Regions from separate parts of the Sporosarcina sp. So3-204 genome, predicted to be linked through region 1. Evidence: predicted binding sites of a transcription regulator. Region 1 holds the regulator's gene; each other region holds the start of a gene.
The links. Region 1 encodes LexA, which represses DNA repair genes until DNA is damaged. Its sites were predicted from a motif close to CGAACATATGTTCG; they were not measured.
Positions count from the first base shown of each region.

Region 2: a site for LexA is predicted at 1,206-1,219, ahead of parE (DNA topoisomerase IV subunit B). Genes of this name have one in related genera too.
Region 3: a site for LexA is predicted at 790-803, ahead of pcrA (DNA helicase PcrA). Genes of this name have one in related genera too.

Region 1 is NZ_CM176485.1:1,107,739-1,110,020, forward strand. Features, by position in the region: gene AC3RV6_RS05300 (methionine gamma-lyase family protein) at 1-838, shown strand, start outside; gene lexA (transcriptional repressor LexA) at 895-1,515, opposite strand; gene yneA (cell division suppressor protein YneA) at 1,724-2,041, shown strand; gene AC3RV6_RS05315 (YneB family resolvase-like protein) at 2,038-2,282, shown strand, end outside.
Region 2 is NZ_CM176485.1:1,946,195-1,948,476, forward strand. Features, by position in the region: gene AC3RV6_RS09480 (HesB/YadR/YfhF family protein) at 66-368, opposite strand; gene plsY (glycerol-3-phosphate 1-O-acyltransferase PlsY) at 400-999, opposite strand; gene parE (DNA topoisomerase IV subunit B) at 1,234-2,282, shown strand, end outside.
Region 3 is NZ_CM176485.1:3,160,169-3,162,450, reverse strand. Features, by position in the region: gene pcrB (heptaprenylglyceryl phosphate synthase) at 1-569, shown strand, start outside; gene pcrA (DNA helicase PcrA) at 820-2,282, shown strand, end outside.

The sequences.
Region 1 (2,282 bases):
TAAACATATTGATTTGAATAAGGATGGTTCGGTTGATTTTGAGGAAGTTGAAAAGAATATTCATGAGAGAACGAAAATGATTGGTATACAACGCTCGAAAGGCTATTCTGAGCGCCGATCCTTTATGGTAGATGAAATTAGTGAAATGATACAAAGAGTGAAGGCGATTAATCCTGAGCTCATGGTCTTTGTTGATAATTGCTACGGGGAATTTGTTGAAGAGAAGGAACCGACAGAAGTTGGTGCTGATTTAATGGCGGGTTCTTTAATTAAAAATCCAGGCGGCGGACTTGTGAGAACAGGTGGTTATATCGCAGGACGGAAAGACCTCGTCGAACAATGCGGGTATCGAATGACGTCTCCGGGGATTGGTGCAGAAGCTGGTGCGTCGCTAGATACATTGTTAGAAATGTATCAAGGTTTTTTTCTCGCGCCACATGTTGTTAGTCAGGCGGTAAAAGGTGCTCTGTTTACGGCAGCATTGCTTGATAGTTATGATTTAAACACGACTCCTCATTATTCTGAGAAACGAACGGACTTAATCCAATCGGTATCTTTTTCAAATGCTGAGCAAATGATTGCTTTCTGTCAGACTATACAAGAAAATTCTCCAATTAACGCCCACTATGCACCTGAGCCTGCGTATATGCCAGGTTATACCGATGATGTAATTATGGCAGCTGGAACTTTCATCCAAGGTTCCAGCATAGAACTTACAGCTGATGGTCCAATTAGAGCGCCCTATACTGCGTATATACAAGGCGGATTAACATACGAACATGTTAAAGCGGCAGTTATGGCATCAGTGGAAAAGCTTGTCAGTAAAAAATTAATGTAAAATATAAAAAGGAGCTACTCTTCTAACGAATGAGAGTAGCTCCTTTTGCATATAATTTAATGAATCAAACGATAAACGCCGACTACTTTGCCAAGAATGGACACGCTATCAACAATAATTGGATCCATTGTTGCATTTTCTGGTTGTAAACGATAATAATCTTTTTCTTTAAAGAATCGTTTAACAGTAGCTTCATCTTCATCTGTCATTGCAACGACGATTTCACCATTTTGTGCTGTATTTTGTTGTTTCACAACGACATGGTCACCATTAAGAATTCCTGCTTCAATCATACTGTTTCCAACAATTTCAAGGACAAAAAGATTATCTTCAGGTGAACCGAATGATTCAGGTAGTGGGAAATATTCTTCAATATTCTCAATTGCTGTAATAGGTAGACCTGCAGTAACTTTTCCGATGAGTGGAACATTAATAACGCCAGGAATAAATGCATCAAGTCCATTTGGATCAAGGATTTCAATTGCACGAGGTTTCGTAGGGTCTCTTCTTATGTAGCCTTTACTTTCCAATCTAGCTAAATGGCCATGGACAGTGGAGCTGGAAGCTAAACCGACTGCTGTACCGATTTCTCTCACGGAAGGTGGGTATCCTTTTTTCTTAACTTCTGCTTTAATAAATTCTAAAATGTCTTCTTGCCTTTTTGAAATTTTTGACATCTGCTTCACCTCTTAAAATAGTTTTTTTACGCCAAGAGTAAAAGATTCTACTCAATATACGTTTTATTTATTATGTTAAGTATATCAGCGGTAAACTAAAAAAACAAACATTAGTTCTAATTAAGTCGTTGACATTAAACTCGAAATATCTTATTATAAGAACATGCATTCCGAACATGCATTCTAAATTGGTCAAGGGGGAATTAAATTGCAATTAATTAAAAATAATTTTTATATACTTTCTGTTATTATGTTGTGCGTACTTTTAACGTTTATTGGAACATATAAGATAAAGAGTGATATAGATTATGAAAAAGTAATTGTTTCTGAAGGGGACACGCTTTGGTCTTTCTCAAATCAATATGAAAAACAAATTCCGACTGATAAATGGATTGCGGAAACGATTAAAATTAACGATTTGGCTTCAGCAAATATTAGAATTGGTGAGGAGTTACTTCTACCTAAAGGTACAAAAGTGAATAGCAGCAGTATTAATCGAACTGAGATTGCTAGTGAAGGGCAATGAACGATGTGAAAAGAAGCGTAATATATTGCAGAGTGAGTACTGAAAAACAAACGCAGGAAATGTCTTTAATGCGACAAGAGGAAGAACTTAAACATTTGGCTACTAATCTAGGTTTCAATAATATAGAGGTATTTAGCGATAAGCATAGTGGTTTCGACATCGAAAGGGATGGGCTTCTTGATTTATTGGAGTTTGTACGTGATGAAAATATTGATGCTGTCTTAATTCAAGATGAAACAAG
Region 2 (2,282 bases), 840 kb from region 1:
TTATCCACAGTACGAGATTTTATAGTACGCTAAAAAATGAAGAAAAGCGTGTGGCAATATCGCCCTCACGCTTTTTCATATGTGTAAACAAGTTCTTTAAGTTTAGTATTCAAATTGACATGCAAATCGTGATCTGCTAAAAACCATTTGTCACGACTTTCCATATAAAAGAGGATACCATCATGTTCAGCTGTAATTTCCGCTTCATCAGGAGCGACTTTTGTGATACCAAGTGAAAACCCATCATGCAGGGGACTTGAGCCGCCATATCGCGCATAGAAACGAATTGCATCACCTGATGTCGCTTCCATTTCGTTTTTAAACCATGTGAGTGCTTGTTCTGATAGGATTATACCCAATGATGACACCAGCCTTTCTAGAGCTAACTTGATTATACAGCTACAACTTAATTTTCGGCTCAGTACCAGCTTTAATTCTAGCTATATTTTCTTGATGTCTATAGAAAATAAACGATACGAATAGTGCTATGACGATTAATAAATAAATGTCATCTGTACGAATATAATAAATAATAGCATAAATTAGACCAACAATTGCAACAATCATAGAGGTTAATGAAACCATTTTAGTTAACTTTAAAACAATTAAAAAAGTTAAAAACACAAGGACGAATATAGGCCAGTTATATCCTAAGAGTACGCCTCCCGAAGTTGCGACTGCTTTCCCGCCTTTGAAATTAGCGAAAACTGGGAACATATGTCCAACAACGGCTACTAAGCCTAGTAGAAGCGGGTGAATTGAGTTGTCTGCGAAAATGGGTAGGAAAATCAGTAAAGTAGCAGCAGTACCTTTAAGGATATCAAGAATCGTAACGATAATACCGGCTTTTTTCCCAAGAACTCGAAATGTATTCGTCGCTCCTAGATTGCCACTTCCATGTTCACGAATATCTATTTTGTAAAAAAATGTACCAATCCACAGTGCTGAAGGGATTGATCCAAGGACATAAGCACTTAATAACATAAAGAATATTTCCATGAAATTCTCCTTTTTACTTTGGTCAACATATAGTTTTAGTCTAACAGAACAGCATGAGTGCGACAATGGGTTATTTCGTTCCAAATAAGAGGGTATTTCCTACTCTTCATTGCAATATGTTTACTTATTATATACAATTAGTTGAGCAAGCTTCTGAAAACGTTGATTTGACAACCTTTTTATGAAGCAGTATCATTACATATATAAGAACATTCGTTTGACGGAGGCGTGAATTTGACAAAAAAAACAGACACATACACTTATGATGATGAATCAATTCAAATACTAGAAGGTCTAGATGCTGTTCGAAAACGTCCTGGCATGTATATCGGATCAACTGATACCCGAGGACTTCACCACCTTGTTTTTGAGATTGTAGATAATTCGGTCGATGAAGCACTCGGTGGTTTTGGTTCTGAAATAGATGTTACACTCCATACCGACGGAAGCGTCAGTGTTCGTGACTATGGACGCGGTATGCCTACTGGAATGCATAGTTCAGGAAAACCAACTACAGAAGTTATCTTGACAGTACTCCACGCAGGTGGGAAGTTTGGTCAAGGTGGTTATAAAACAAGTGGAGGACTTCACGGCGTAGGTGCTGCAGTAGTTAATGCACTTTCAGAGTGGCTTGAAGTAACTATATACCGAGACGGGAAAGTATTTCGCCAGCGTTTTGAAAATGGTGGTAAAGCGGTAACTGTCCTTGAAACAATCGGAAAAACAAAAGAGAACGGTACTTTAATTCACTTTAAACCCGATCCGAAAATATTTTCTACACTTAAATATCAATATGAAACGATTAGTGAACGTCTGCGTGAGTCAGCATTTTTATTAAAAGGTTTAAAAATTGAACTTGAAGAAGAAAGTTCAGAAAAACAAGAGACATACTTTTATGAAACAGGAATTGAAGCATTTGTCTCTTATTTAAATGAAGAAAAAGACGTTTTACATGATGTTGCCTATTTAGATGGCAATGCAGAAGGTATTGAGGTAGAGTTCGCATTTCAATATAGTGATGGATACTCTGAAACAATTCTATCATTTGTCAACAACGTTAGAACGAAAGACGGCGGTACGCATGAAACAGGTGCGAAAACAGCGTTAACACGAGTCTTTAATGACTATGCGAGACGAACAGGTTTATTGAAGGAAAAGGATAAGAACTTAGAAGGCTCAGATGTTAGAGAAGGAATATCTGCAATTATTTCTGTTCGTATACCTGAAGGCATTTTGCAGTTTGAAGGACAAACAAAGAGTAAGTTAGGAACGAGTGAAGCAAG
Region 3 (2,282 bases), 1.7 Mb from region 1:
TTCATTTACTCGTTAGAATTCGTCGATATGCCGTTCCAGTTGCATTAGAAGTATCGACTGTTGATTCGGTTACACCAGGATTTGATTTTTATTTTATTCCAACAGTGCTGAACGCAACAAAAGTTGAATGGATTAACGGTATTCACCACAGTGCGCTTCGGGAATATGGACATATGATGAATTGGGATGAAATTATAGCTGAAGGGTATTGTATTTTAAATCCTGACTGCAAAGCTGCAAAATTAACTGGTGTTCAAAGTGTACCGGATGAAGAAGATGTTATTGCATATGCACGCATGGCGGAACATCTTTTCAAGTTACCCGTCTTTTATATGGAGTATAGCGGAACTTACGGCGACCCAGAAATTGTACGAGCCGCTTCGAAAGTGTTGAACAACACGAAGTTGTTTTACGGCGGTGGAATTAGAAATGTAGCTGATGCTAAAACGATGGCTAAAATTGCAGATACAGTTATAGTCGGAAATGTCGTTTACGAAAATTTAAAGGATGCACTCTTAACTGTTGAAGCTGTGAAATCTATTGCTTTAACTGATTTCAGCGGGGGGTAAACCCCGCTAAAAGCAGTTAAAGCCTCCGGAGAGGAATGAAACCCAATTCCTCTTGGATGTCACAGATTTTCAGGGGAGATTTGGAAGGTAGTCTAAGCTCGCGACATCCTGTCGCAACGACTGCATGACCTACTTCCTGTAGTCCTCAAGCTCGAAAAAAATCTGGACGCAATTAAGCCAAAGCGTAATTGATTTTATAAGTAAGAAAGTATACAATAAAAGAACAAATGTTCCGAAAGGGCGATATAATATGAAAACAATTGCAGAAAACTTACTTATAGGTATGAATCCTGAACAAGCACGTGCAGTGAAAAAGACAGAGGGCCCCCTCCTTATTATGGCAGGTGCAGGTTCTGGGAAGACACGCGTACTTACGCATCGCATTGCTTATCTCGTCGTTGAAAAGGAAGTGTATCCCTCTAATATACTTGCCATTACATTTACGAATAAAGCGGCGCGTGAAATGAGAGATAGAATTGATGGGCTACTAGGTTCAGGAACGGGCGAGCGGATGTGGGTCTCAACATTTCACTCTATGTGTGTCCGTATTTTACGTCGTAATATTGACCAAATAGGCTTTTCAACATCATTTTCAATCCTCGATTCTTCGGATCAGTTGACAGTCGTTAAAAATGTTTTAAAGGAATTAAACTTGGATCCAAAACAAAATGAACCGCGCACTATGCTCAACGCCATTAGTTCTGCAAAAAATGAATGTATGGATGCAAAGGCGTATCGTGCACAAATTAATAACTTTAATCCATATGAGAAAACGATTGCTGATGTCTACGATGCTTATGCTAGAAGATTGCGTCAAAACCAATCACTCGATTTTGATGATTTGATTATGATGACTTTAGTTTTATTTGAAAGTATTCCAGATGTACTTCAATTTTATCAAAATAAATTCCAGTATATACATGTTGACGAGTATCAAGATACGAACAATGCGCAGTATCGACTTGTGAATATGTTAGCGTCGAAATTTAATAATCTTTGTGTAGTTGGAGACTCGGATCAGTCAATCTATAGATGGCGTGGTGCAGATATTGGCAATATCTTATCATTCGAAAAAGATTATAAAGATGCTGAGGTTATTATGCTGGAACAAAATTATCGTTCTACAAAGCGGATATTACAAGCAGCAAATGACGTAATTACTAATAATAGGACACGTTATGATAAAAAACTGCATACGGATAATGACGAGGGTGACTCGATTTACATATACAAAGCGAGTGATGAAAAAGATGAATCACAATTCGTTGTAGGAAAAATTTTAGAACTTCAAAAAGAAGAGCAGTTGAAGCTTGATCAGTTTGCTATTCTTTATAGGACAAACGCTCAGTCTCGTCAAATTGAGGAATACCTAGTGAAATCGAATATTGACTATACGATTGTTGGTGGAACAAAGTTCTATGAGAGAAAAGAAATTAAGGACTTACTATCTTACTTACGGCTTATTGCGAATAACGAAGATGACTTGGCATTAGCTCGTGTTATTAATGAGCCAAAGCGTGGAATTGGTGCGACTTCATTTGAGAAAATGGCACACTTTGCGATTATGCAGGACCGGTCTATATTTGATTCGCTTCAAGAAATCGACTTCATGGGCGTAACAGGAAAAGCAGCAAATGAAACTGCAAAATTCCGCGATTTGATTGCTGGATTTACAAAAATGCAAGAATTTTTATCGGTTTCAGAACTAGTTGA